3 regions of the Rhizobium sp. LjRoot98 genome follow, and region 1 is predicted to be linked to each of the others. Evidence: predicted binding sites of a transcription regulator. Region 1 holds the regulator's gene; each other region holds the start of a gene.
The links. The regulator LexA, encoded in region 1, represses DNA repair genes until DNA is damaged. The targets are predictions, from matches to a motif close to TGTTCNNNNTGTGTTCNG.
Positions count from the first base shown of each region.

Region 2: the regulator LexA is predicted to act here: its motif matches at 2,137-2,154, upstream of radA (DNA repair protein RadA).
Region 3: the regulator LexA is predicted to act here: its motif matches at 1,527-1,544, upstream of ACSQ3J_RS07140 (YifB family Mg chelatase-like AAA ATPase).

Region 1 covers NZ_CAXUPW020000017.1:17,619-20,824, forward strand. Annotated here, with positions in the region: gene ACSQ3J_RS28700 (hypothetical protein) at 1-47, shown strand, start outside; tRNA gene ACSQ3J_RS28705 (tRNA-Cys) at 116-189, opposite strand; gene lexA (transcriptional repressor LexA) at 1,279-1,989, opposite strand; gene ACSQ3J_RS28715 (hypothetical protein) at 2,253-2,573, shown strand; gene ACSQ3J_RS28720 (hypothetical protein) at 2,633-2,911, opposite strand; tRNA gene ACSQ3J_RS28725 (tRNA-Asn) at 3,133-3,206, shown strand, end outside.
Region 2 covers NZ_CAXUPW020000001.1:268,978-272,183, reverse strand. Annotated here, with positions in the region: gene ACSQ3J_RS01315 (CvpA family protein) at 1-476, opposite strand, end outside; gene radA (DNA repair protein RadA) at 620-2,023, opposite strand; gene alr (alanine racemase) at 2,203-3,206, opposite strand, start outside.
Region 3 covers NZ_CAXUPW020000001.1:1,437,818-1,441,023, reverse strand. Annotated here, with positions in the region: gene ACSQ3J_RS07140 (YifB family Mg chelatase-like AAA ATPase) at 1-1,432, opposite strand, end outside; gene gshB (glutathione synthase) at 1,675-2,622, opposite strand.

The sequences.
Region 1 (3,206 bases):
GGGCACGAATTGCTCGAAAGCAAGGACGGGACGGAGGGGTGAAATAGGAACCGACTGCCACACCCGCTATATTTTCGATTGATTTCAAGGTCTTACTGGTGGAGCAAGAAAGGTTTGGAGGCCTCGCCCGGAATTGAACCGGGGTGCAAGGATTTGCAGTCCTCTGCGTCACCACTCCGCCACGAGGCCTCACCAGTTCAAATAGTCGAACTGTGGCGGCGGTTTAGAATGATCCTAGACAAATCGCAAGAGGGTATTTCTGAAAAACGTTCTTGGTCATTTCTGAGATGCCGTTTCCGAACCCTTCTTCCACAGCTTTGGGGATGAACAAGCCGGTGTGCGAGGAGCCGAAAACGAGATTGCGGCGTCCCGGTCAAAGCGCCACGTCCCTGCCCTGTTGCCGGGCGCATTCTCACGAAGGTGACGGGCGACGGATTCGTGAATTGGTGCGCAAGTGCTGCCGTCGGCTGTTCGATTGATGAAGCGCCAAAGCCCTTAGCGAAACGGCACTGTTTCTAACGCCCTAACGATGCCAATCGTTCAGCTCTTGGCTGGAGCGATCCGCATTATCTGTCCACGTCTCAATTGACGCGCGGGCAACCCTGGCGGTTTGCAAGTTTCAAGACAGTGTATTCGCCACGGCGTCCAATGCCGTCAACGACAACAAGGCGCCGGTTTATCGAGCGGATGCCGGGATCACGCATTCCGTACTGATAGGCACGGCGGATTGCCTGCCGTTCACTGCAATTGCTGCGCGGACGATACTCATTATTGTATCGCCGGTCTCTGTATTCAACTGCGGGACTGTCGCGTCCGATGTATATGTCCAAGGATTGGGCCAACGATGCTGGTGCCTGAACAGTCGAAATGACTGTGGCCATCAATGCCACGACCAAAACTTTTGTAAAAACGGTTCTCACATTGGCCTCCTGGGTTCCGTCCACGAATAGAGCCGATAGGTCAACGAAATCCTACTAAATAGGTTCCAAAAATAGGGTGCGATAGGGGAACGGCAACATTTGCCGATGCGCAAGCCGCATTGAAAATTCATAGGCTTACAGCCCGTTAATCGGGCGTATTGAAGGAAAAATCATGTCCCTTATTTCCGCCGCTACTCATGATTTAGAGTGCTCCGGTCGGTTCATGAGGTCGCTAAGGCATTATCTTTCAGGGGGCAAAACTATCGTCGCGCCGGACGGTGACAGGTTTGCAGCCATGTCTACAAATCACGCAATCTTCCCCACTCCTTTAAGCTGCCATAGCTGAAGTGATATCAGATCAATGATAACGGCGGATCAGCCCGACGAGTTTTCCCTGTATCTTGACCCGGTCCGGTCCAAAAATCCGCGTCTCATAGGCAGGGTTGGCGGCTTCCAGGGCGATCGAGGCGCCTTTGCGGCGAAACCGCTTCAATGTCGCTTCCTCGTCATCAACCAGGGCGACGATGATTTCACCGGGGCTGGCGCTGTTCGTATTGCGGATGATGACCGTGTCGCCGTCGAGAATGCCCGCCTCGATCATCGAATCACCGCGCACTTCAAGTGCGTAGTGCTCACCGGTCCCAACCATCTCGAGCGGCACGGAAATATCATGTGTATTGTTCTGGATCGCGGAGATCGGTACGCCGGCGGCGATCCTGCCCATGACCGGTATGGAGACGGTATCGTTGTTTGCGGCGGCCTTGACGGGTGCGGCAGGTGCCGGTTGTGCACCAAGACTGCCCTGGATGACGCTCGGTGAAAAGCCGCGCTTGGGCTGGAGGCTCGTGGTATAGGCTTCTGGTAACTTGATCACTTCCAGCGCCCTCGCCCGGTTGGGCAGACGCCGGATGAAGCCTCGCTCCTCAAGCGCTGTAATCAGCCGATGAATGCCGGATTTCGACGCAAGATCCAGTGCATCCTTCATCTCGTCGAACGATGGCGGTACGCCCGATTCCTTCATTCTTTCGTGAATGAACAGAAGCAGTTCCTGTTGCTTGCGGGTCAGCATGAACGATCACTCCAGAATCGAGAAACAAATCAAGAACGAACACTATCTGTTCCATATGTGTTCCGCAAGTCCCTAAAATTCGTGAGTGTTTTCAACGCAACAGAAAATCATGCTGCATAGCGGCTCCTTTCCGCTCAGCATTCCGCCTGCCATTTATCGCGGGAAGCTATCTGTTGGAACCTTTGCGCGGCCGGTACCGTTTCGGTTTATCTCGTAACAATGCGATGGACGGCCTGCTCCGGATGCCGTCCGAGGAGGCTTTGATGGCGAAATACACCGATGAGCGCGCTTCCGATGCCGATGTGCAGAAAACCGTGGAATTGAGCGGCGTGCAGGCCCGTCAAGGCTTTTTAGGCCGGCCGGTACTGATGGTATTAATCTGCGGCCTGGTCCTTGCAATGCTCGCCTGGGCCGGTGCGGAAGTGTTTGGCGAAAGCACAGACAACGACGCTGCGACCAAGGTTGAGGAAAAGCTGCCTGCCCCGAACAATGGCGCTCCGGCCACGCAGGGAACCCCGGCCGATCCGGCGCAAATGGCACCTGCGGACAAGGACCCGACGCCACAGACAGGCTCAGGCGGATAAGCGGATCGGATCCGGCTCAAGCCTCTGCCGAATCGGGAGAAGGCCTTACGCCCAGCTTCCTAGCTGGAAGCCGGCCATTTGCGCGCCCACCAGACCGAAAGCCGCCGCCGCTTTCGCCGGACGAAGGCAAGGTCGTGCGACAGGACGAGAAGGCCAAGGGGAATCATCCAGAAACCGAGAACCGGGAGAAAACCGAGAATGCCGCCAAAGATCAGCGCGCCGCCGATGGAAATGCGCAAAAGGCGCGATTGCGGCAGCCGCATGCGCCACGTGCCGATGACGAGTTCGTGGGTGCGGGCATCGATGCCGAATTTTTTTGTTTTCCGCTGTTCTGCCATCAAATACCACCTGCCAAATGTCTGGCCACCCGCCATGCCCTGCGAACGCTGCAATCCTGCGGGTTTACCCCCGGCAAATCAACGGCGCGCTTTCAACTCTCACATGGGGAGTTGTCCACAATCAGACAAGATTGTGCATTTTTTTTGAAAAACCGCTTGGCAAATCGGAAAAGCATTTGTATTAGCAGCCTCACTTCTGCAGCACACACCGCCGCAGATTATCCCTGGTAGCTCAGCGGTAGAGCATTCGACTGTTAATCGACAGGTCGCCGGTTCGAATCCGGCCCGGGGAGCC
Region 2 (3,206 bases), on a different contig from region 1:
TTTTCAGGCAGGAGCGCGATCAGCTTGCCGCCGAGATTGTCGAGCAGCGGCTTGGATTTTGCGGTTGTGACCCAGACCGGCTGCTGCTGCGGGGCGACCAGCCAGTTGAAGAACAGCATGGCGACGACGACGAGCAGGACGCCACGCGCCGCGCCAAACAGAAACCCGAGTGTCCGGTCCAGCGCGCCGATGCGGCTGTCGATGATGAAATCGGCGATCCGCATGGTGATGAAGGAGACGATGATCAGCGCGACGAGAAAGACGACGCCGGCCGAGCCGATCATCGCGACTGTATCGCTGCTGGTATAGTTCTTTGCGTAAGGCAGGAGGTATGGGTAGAGGAAATAGGCGGCAGCTGCAGCGCCGACCCAGCTTGCGACCGACAGAACTTCCCGGGAAAAACCGCGAACCATCGCCAGAATGGCCGAGAAGAGCGCGACGCCGAGAACGATACCGTCGAGAATTGTAATGGGCATATTGTCCTACTCCGAAACCGCCTTGAGACGGCCCCACGCTGATTTTTCGCGAACCATATATGATGACGCGAGGGGCGTCTTTCGATGGTCCATGATTGAACACTGTTTTCACCGGAATTCGCCATTTTTAAGCGGCAATTTCCTCAATCATCATTGTCCGCCTGCTTCAAGGCTCCCTTCGAGCCGGCAATGCGCGCCACCAGATCCGGCAGGCTTTCCATCTCCGCCCAACTCATGCCGTTGCCCTTGGGCAGGTCGGCGGAGGCGGAAGGCAGGACGGCCTGTGAAAAGCCGAGTTTTTCGGCTTCTTTAAGGCGCTGGGCGGTATGCGCAACCGGCCGGATGGCCCCGGACAGACTGACTTCGCCGAAATAGACGCAATCGGAGGGAAGGGCAAGACCGGCAAGCGAGGAAACCAATGCGGAAGCGACCGCAAGGTCTGCCGCGGGCTCCGAAATCCGGTATCCACCGGCAATATTGAGATAAACGTCGTGCTGACCGAGCCGGACCCCGCAATGGGCCTCGAGCACCGCAAGTATCATCGACAGCCGTGCCGAGTCCCAGCCGACGACGGCGCGGCGCGGCGTTCCAAGCGATGTTGGCGCCACCAGCGCCTGGACTTCGACCAGCACGGGCCGTGTCCCCTCCATGCCGGCAAAGACTGCGGCACCCGGCGATTTCGCGTTACGCTCGCCGAGAAACAGTTCGGACGGATTGGTGACTTCGCGCAGTCCCTTGTCGGACATCTCGAACACGCCGATCTCGTCGGTCGGGCCAAAACGATTCTTGACGGTGCGCAGAATGCGGTAGTGATGGCCGCGGTCGCCTTCGAAATAGAGTACGGCATCGACCATGTGTTCGACGACGCGCGGACCGGCGATCTGGCCTTCCTTGGTGACATGGCCGACCAAAACGATGGCGGCCCCCGTCTGCTTGGCAAAACGGATCATCGCCTGAACGCCGGTGCGCACCTGCGTCACCGTGCCGGGTGCCGAATCGGCCGTGTCGCTCCAAAGCGTCTGGATCGAATCGATGATGGCGAGGTCCGGCCGCTTACCTTCGCCGAGTGTGGCAAGGATATCCTCGACGTTGGTTTCGGCAGCCAGAAGTACCTCGGTATCGGCAGCCCCCAGCCGTTGTGCCCGGAGCCGCACCTGCGCCACGGCCTCTTCGCCCGAGACATAGATGATCCTGTGACCGCGCCGCGAGAGAGCCGCGGCCGCCTGCATCAGCACCGTCGATTTGCCGATGCCGGGATCACCGCCGATCAGCACGGCCGAACCGCGCACGAACCCGCCGCCGGTTGCCCGGTCAAGCTCGGAAATCCCCGTCTGAATGCGCGGTGCATCCTCGATCTCGCCCGATAGCGTGGTGAGCGCAACGGGACGGCCCTTCTTCGGCGTCCGGCCAGGCCCGCCGCCGATTCCGCCCATCGGGTCTTCCTCGACGATCGTGTTCCACTGGTTGCAGCCTTCGCATTTCCCCACCCACCGGGCGTGAACGGTTCCGCAGTTCTGGCAGATGAATTGTGTCCGGGCTTTCGCCATCAAATTTCGCTTTCGGGGAAGTCTTCGGAGGTCATGTCCTGGCGGCCGTGAAGGATGCGGACAGGTGAGACGCGAGGATGGGGCGGCGGGAGGTCAGGTTGCAAAAATAGCGATGATCTCCTTTTGTTCCAATCTATAACATCACTTTCCCGATTCCAAGCCGCAATCTCGAAAAGCTATCAGGCCTCGATATACGCCCGCTCATACCGGCTCCCGAGGCTCGTCAGCATCTCGTAGCCGATCGTGCCACCGGCGCGGGCAACGTCATCGATGGCGACATGATTGCCGAACAGTTCGATATAGTCGCCGGGTCGAACGGCATTGTCAGCAAAATCAGTGATGTCGAACAGGCTGAGATCCATGGTGACGCGGCCGAGATGCGGCACCTTCTGTCCGTGCAGGAAGCCGTAGGCACCCGATGGTGTCGCCTGGCGCAGGGTGACGCCGCCGCCGGAGACCGAGCGGTGATAGCCGTCGGCATAGCCGATGGCGACGATCGCCACCCGGCTGTCGCGGGAAAACTGGGCCGAGCCGCCATAGCTTGCCGTGTCGCCGGTCCGTACACGGCGGATCTGCAGGATGCGCGCCTCGGCCGTCACCACCGGTTTCATCGGATTTTTCACGTCATTGACGGCTTCGCCGCCATAGGTAGCAATGCCCGGGCGGGTCATGTCGAAATGGAAATCTGGTCCCAGATGAATGCCTGCCGAATTGGCAAGGCTTGATTCGACGCCTTCGAAAGCGGCCGTAACCGCGCGGAATGATTCGAGTTGCCGGCGGTTGAGCGGATGCGCCTGATCGTCGGCGCAGGCGAGATGGCTCATGACCAGAATGGGCGAGAAGCTCGCGGGGCGAGCCGGATCACCGGCAAGTGCCAGTGCTTCGTCCAGCGTCAGCCCCAGGCGGTTCATGCCGGTATCGATGTGTAGGACGCAAGGATGATCGCCGCGCTCCGACAGCACCGACATGAAGAAGGCCAGTTGCTCCTCGGAATTGATGATTGGCACTAGACCATTGTCGAAGAATAGCTGCTCGTTGCCCGGCCACATACCGGCAAGAATATGGATGCGGCCATCCGGAACGATCGGGCGAAGCGCCACGCCTTCCTCGACACTGGCGACGAAGAAATCCCGGGCACCTGCGGCATAGAGCGTGCTTGCCGCAGGTTCGATGCCGATCCCAT
Region 3 (3,206 bases), on a different contig from region 1:
TGCGGGCCACCTTCAGCACCCGGTGATAACCGCGTGCCGAAAACTTCATTTTCTCCGCCGCATCCCGCAGCAATTGCAGTCCGCCAGCGTCGGGCTCGGTCATCTTTTCAATCATCGCTGTTGAGCAGCGGGCATTGGAAAGGATGTGCGGCATGCCAAGTGCGATGAAGCGGTCCATCTGGATTTCGCGGGCGCGCGCCACCCGCCGGGCGACGACGGCGCTCGGTTCGGCCGGTGCCGGACGGATCAGGTCGGCGGCGGTGACCGAGGGGACGTCGATGCGGATATCGATCCGGTCCATCAGCGGACCTGAGATGCGGCCCTGATAATCGGAGACGCAGCGCGGGCCACGGGCGCAGCTATGGCCGGGCTCTCCCGCCATGCCGCAGCGGCAGGGGTTCATCGCGGCAACCAGCTGGATGGCGGCCGGATAGGTGACGCGGTGATTGGCGCGGGCAATGATGCATTCGGCGGTTTCGAGCGGCTGGCGCAGCGCATCGAGCACCTGCGGCGTGAATTCCGGAAATTCATCGAGAAACAATACGCCGTTATGGGCCAGCGACGCTTCGCCCGGCTTGGCGCGCAGGCCGCCGCCGATCATCGCCGCCATGGTGGCGGAGTGGTGTGGCGTGCGGAAGGGGCGCCGGTCCGACAGCTTACCGCCGGCCAGTTGCCCGGCGATCGAGTGGATCATCGACACTTCGAGCAGTTCCGGCGGTGAGAGAGGCGGCAGGATCGAGGGCAGGCGGGCGGCCAGCATCGACTTGCCGGAACCGGGCGGACCGACCATCAAGAGGTTATGGTTTCCGGCCGCTGCCACTTCCAGCGCCCGCTTGGCGCTTTCCTGGCCCTTGATATCAGCGAGATCCGGCATGTTGGCGGGGCTGGCACGCACGGCCGGTTCGGGACGCGACAGCACCTGCGTGCCACGGAAATGATTGGCGAGCGCAATCAGGCTGCGCGGCGCCAGAATGTCGATCTCGGATCCCGCCCAGGCGGCCTCAGCGCCGCTGTCGGACGGGCAGATCAGGCCTTTGCCAAGGCCGTTGGCGCCGATGGCGGCGGGCAGGGCTCCGGAGACAGCGGCGATGGTGCCATCGAGATTGAGTTCGCCGATCACCACATATCCATCCAGCGCATCGCCGGGAATGGCGCCGAGTGCCGCCATCAGGCCAAGCGCGATCGGCAGGTCGAAATGCGAGCCTTCCTTGGGAAGATCAGCAGGCGCAAGATTGACGGTGACCTTCTTGGCGGGTAGCGACAGGCCGGAGGCGTGGAGTGCTGCCTGCACCCGCTCGCGGCTTTCGGCGACCGCCTTATCGGGAAGGCCGACGATCTGCATGCCGACCTTGCCCGGCGCGACCATCACCTGAACATCGACAGGCAGGCCTTCTATGCCTTGAAATGCAACCGTACTGACACGCGCGACCATGATTGCCCCTCTTGCCGCGAGGCAGGTCAGCAACCCGCCACCACAACCTTTTCCGGTTGTGGTGTGAAATCTTGCACGAATAACGGAATAAAACAAGAACAATTATCGAACAGATTCGACTGTTCCAATCGGCCTGGTTGTGGCTCGGTTGTACCTCAGGAACGGAGCGGAACAACCGTGAACATCCGGGGGATGAAATCGGGCGCCGGGACGGATAGCCGCCCCGGCCGCTCAATCATTCATCAGGCGCGCTTGCGCTCGATCGCGTCCCAGAGCAGCGCGGCGATATCGGCGCCGCCGAATTTCTTCACTTCGCGAAGACCGGTAGGAGAGGTGACATTGATCTCGGTCATCACGTCACCAATCACATCGATGCCGACGAGCAGGAAGCCGCGTTCACGCAGCGCCGGTCCGATGCGGGCGCAGATTTCCTTTTCCCGCGCCGTCAGGTCCGTCGGCATCGGCGTGCCGCCCGCATGCATGTTGGAGCGGGCATCGTGTTCGGCAGGCACCCGGTTGATCGCGCCGACCGGCTCGCCATCGACGAGCAGGATGCGCTTGTCGCCCTTGCGCACGGCCGGCAGGTATTCCTGGGCGATGAAGGGTTCGCGGAACATTTGTCCGAACATTTCCAGGAGCGACGACATGTTGCGGTCATCGCGGGTCGAATGGAAGACGCCGGCGCCGCCATTGCCATAGAGCGGCTTCAGGATGATATCGCCCATCTCTGCGCGGAAACTGGCAATCTCGGCGGGATCGCGGGTGATCAGCGTCTTCGGCATCAGGTCGGGAAATTCGGTGACGAAGATTTTTTCCGGCGAGTTGCGCACCCAGGCCGGATCGTTGACCACAAGCGTCTTCGGATGGACGCGCTCGAGCAGGTGCGTCGAGGTGATATAGGCCATGTCGAAGGGCGGATCCTGGCGAAGCAGCACCACGTCCATGGTGGAGAGGTCTATGCGCTCGGCATCTCCCAGCGTGTAGTGGTCGCCCTTGACGTCGCGCAGGCTCATCGGTTGAACAGTGGCGATCACCTTGCCGTCGCGCAGCGACAGCTGGTTCGGTGTGTAATGGAACAGCTTATAGCCGCGCGCCTGCGCCTCAAGGCTCATGGCAAAGGTACTGTCACCGGCGATAGTGATGCCAGAGACATGATCCATCTGGACCGCGACATTTACGATTTTCGCCATGGGACATTTCCTGTTGATCGGGGGCGTCATTGAATGAGGCTTGTCTATATCAAATCGTATCCGGTGAACCATACAGATTTCTGCCGGGGGCCATATTTGGACATGCCTTCCCGATCACGCGGCGGCTTTTCCGCCCGTGGCTTGAAGCATCTGCAATGTCTGCCGGCTTTGGGGTCGGCAGGATCGGCCGGGGCACATCGGGTGCCTCAGGTAAGTAGAAGTAGGTGACACGCGATGTGCCCCGTTTCAGTGTCTTTTGCCGCGCTTCTCAGGTTCTTCTGCGCTTTCCTCTCTGACAGGAAAGCCTCCAATGCCCCAGCCCGGCCGCTTATCCGCCAAGCCTTTCAATCCGGCGGGGTCTGGCCCTGGACCGTCCAAGAACGGTGTGACCACCCGGCACGCCCGGTTCATTTTCACGAACCGGAGGAGAACCACCTTTCACGCAGCCCCGGGAATTTCGCGCGCGTTTCGCCAAACCGTCCGGGCACCGGCCCCACCTCGCCGGCAACGCAAACCGGTGTATCCGTGATGGGACGGGAAGAAGTATGGCACGGGTTTTGAGAGCGGGGATTTGCGGGGATGAA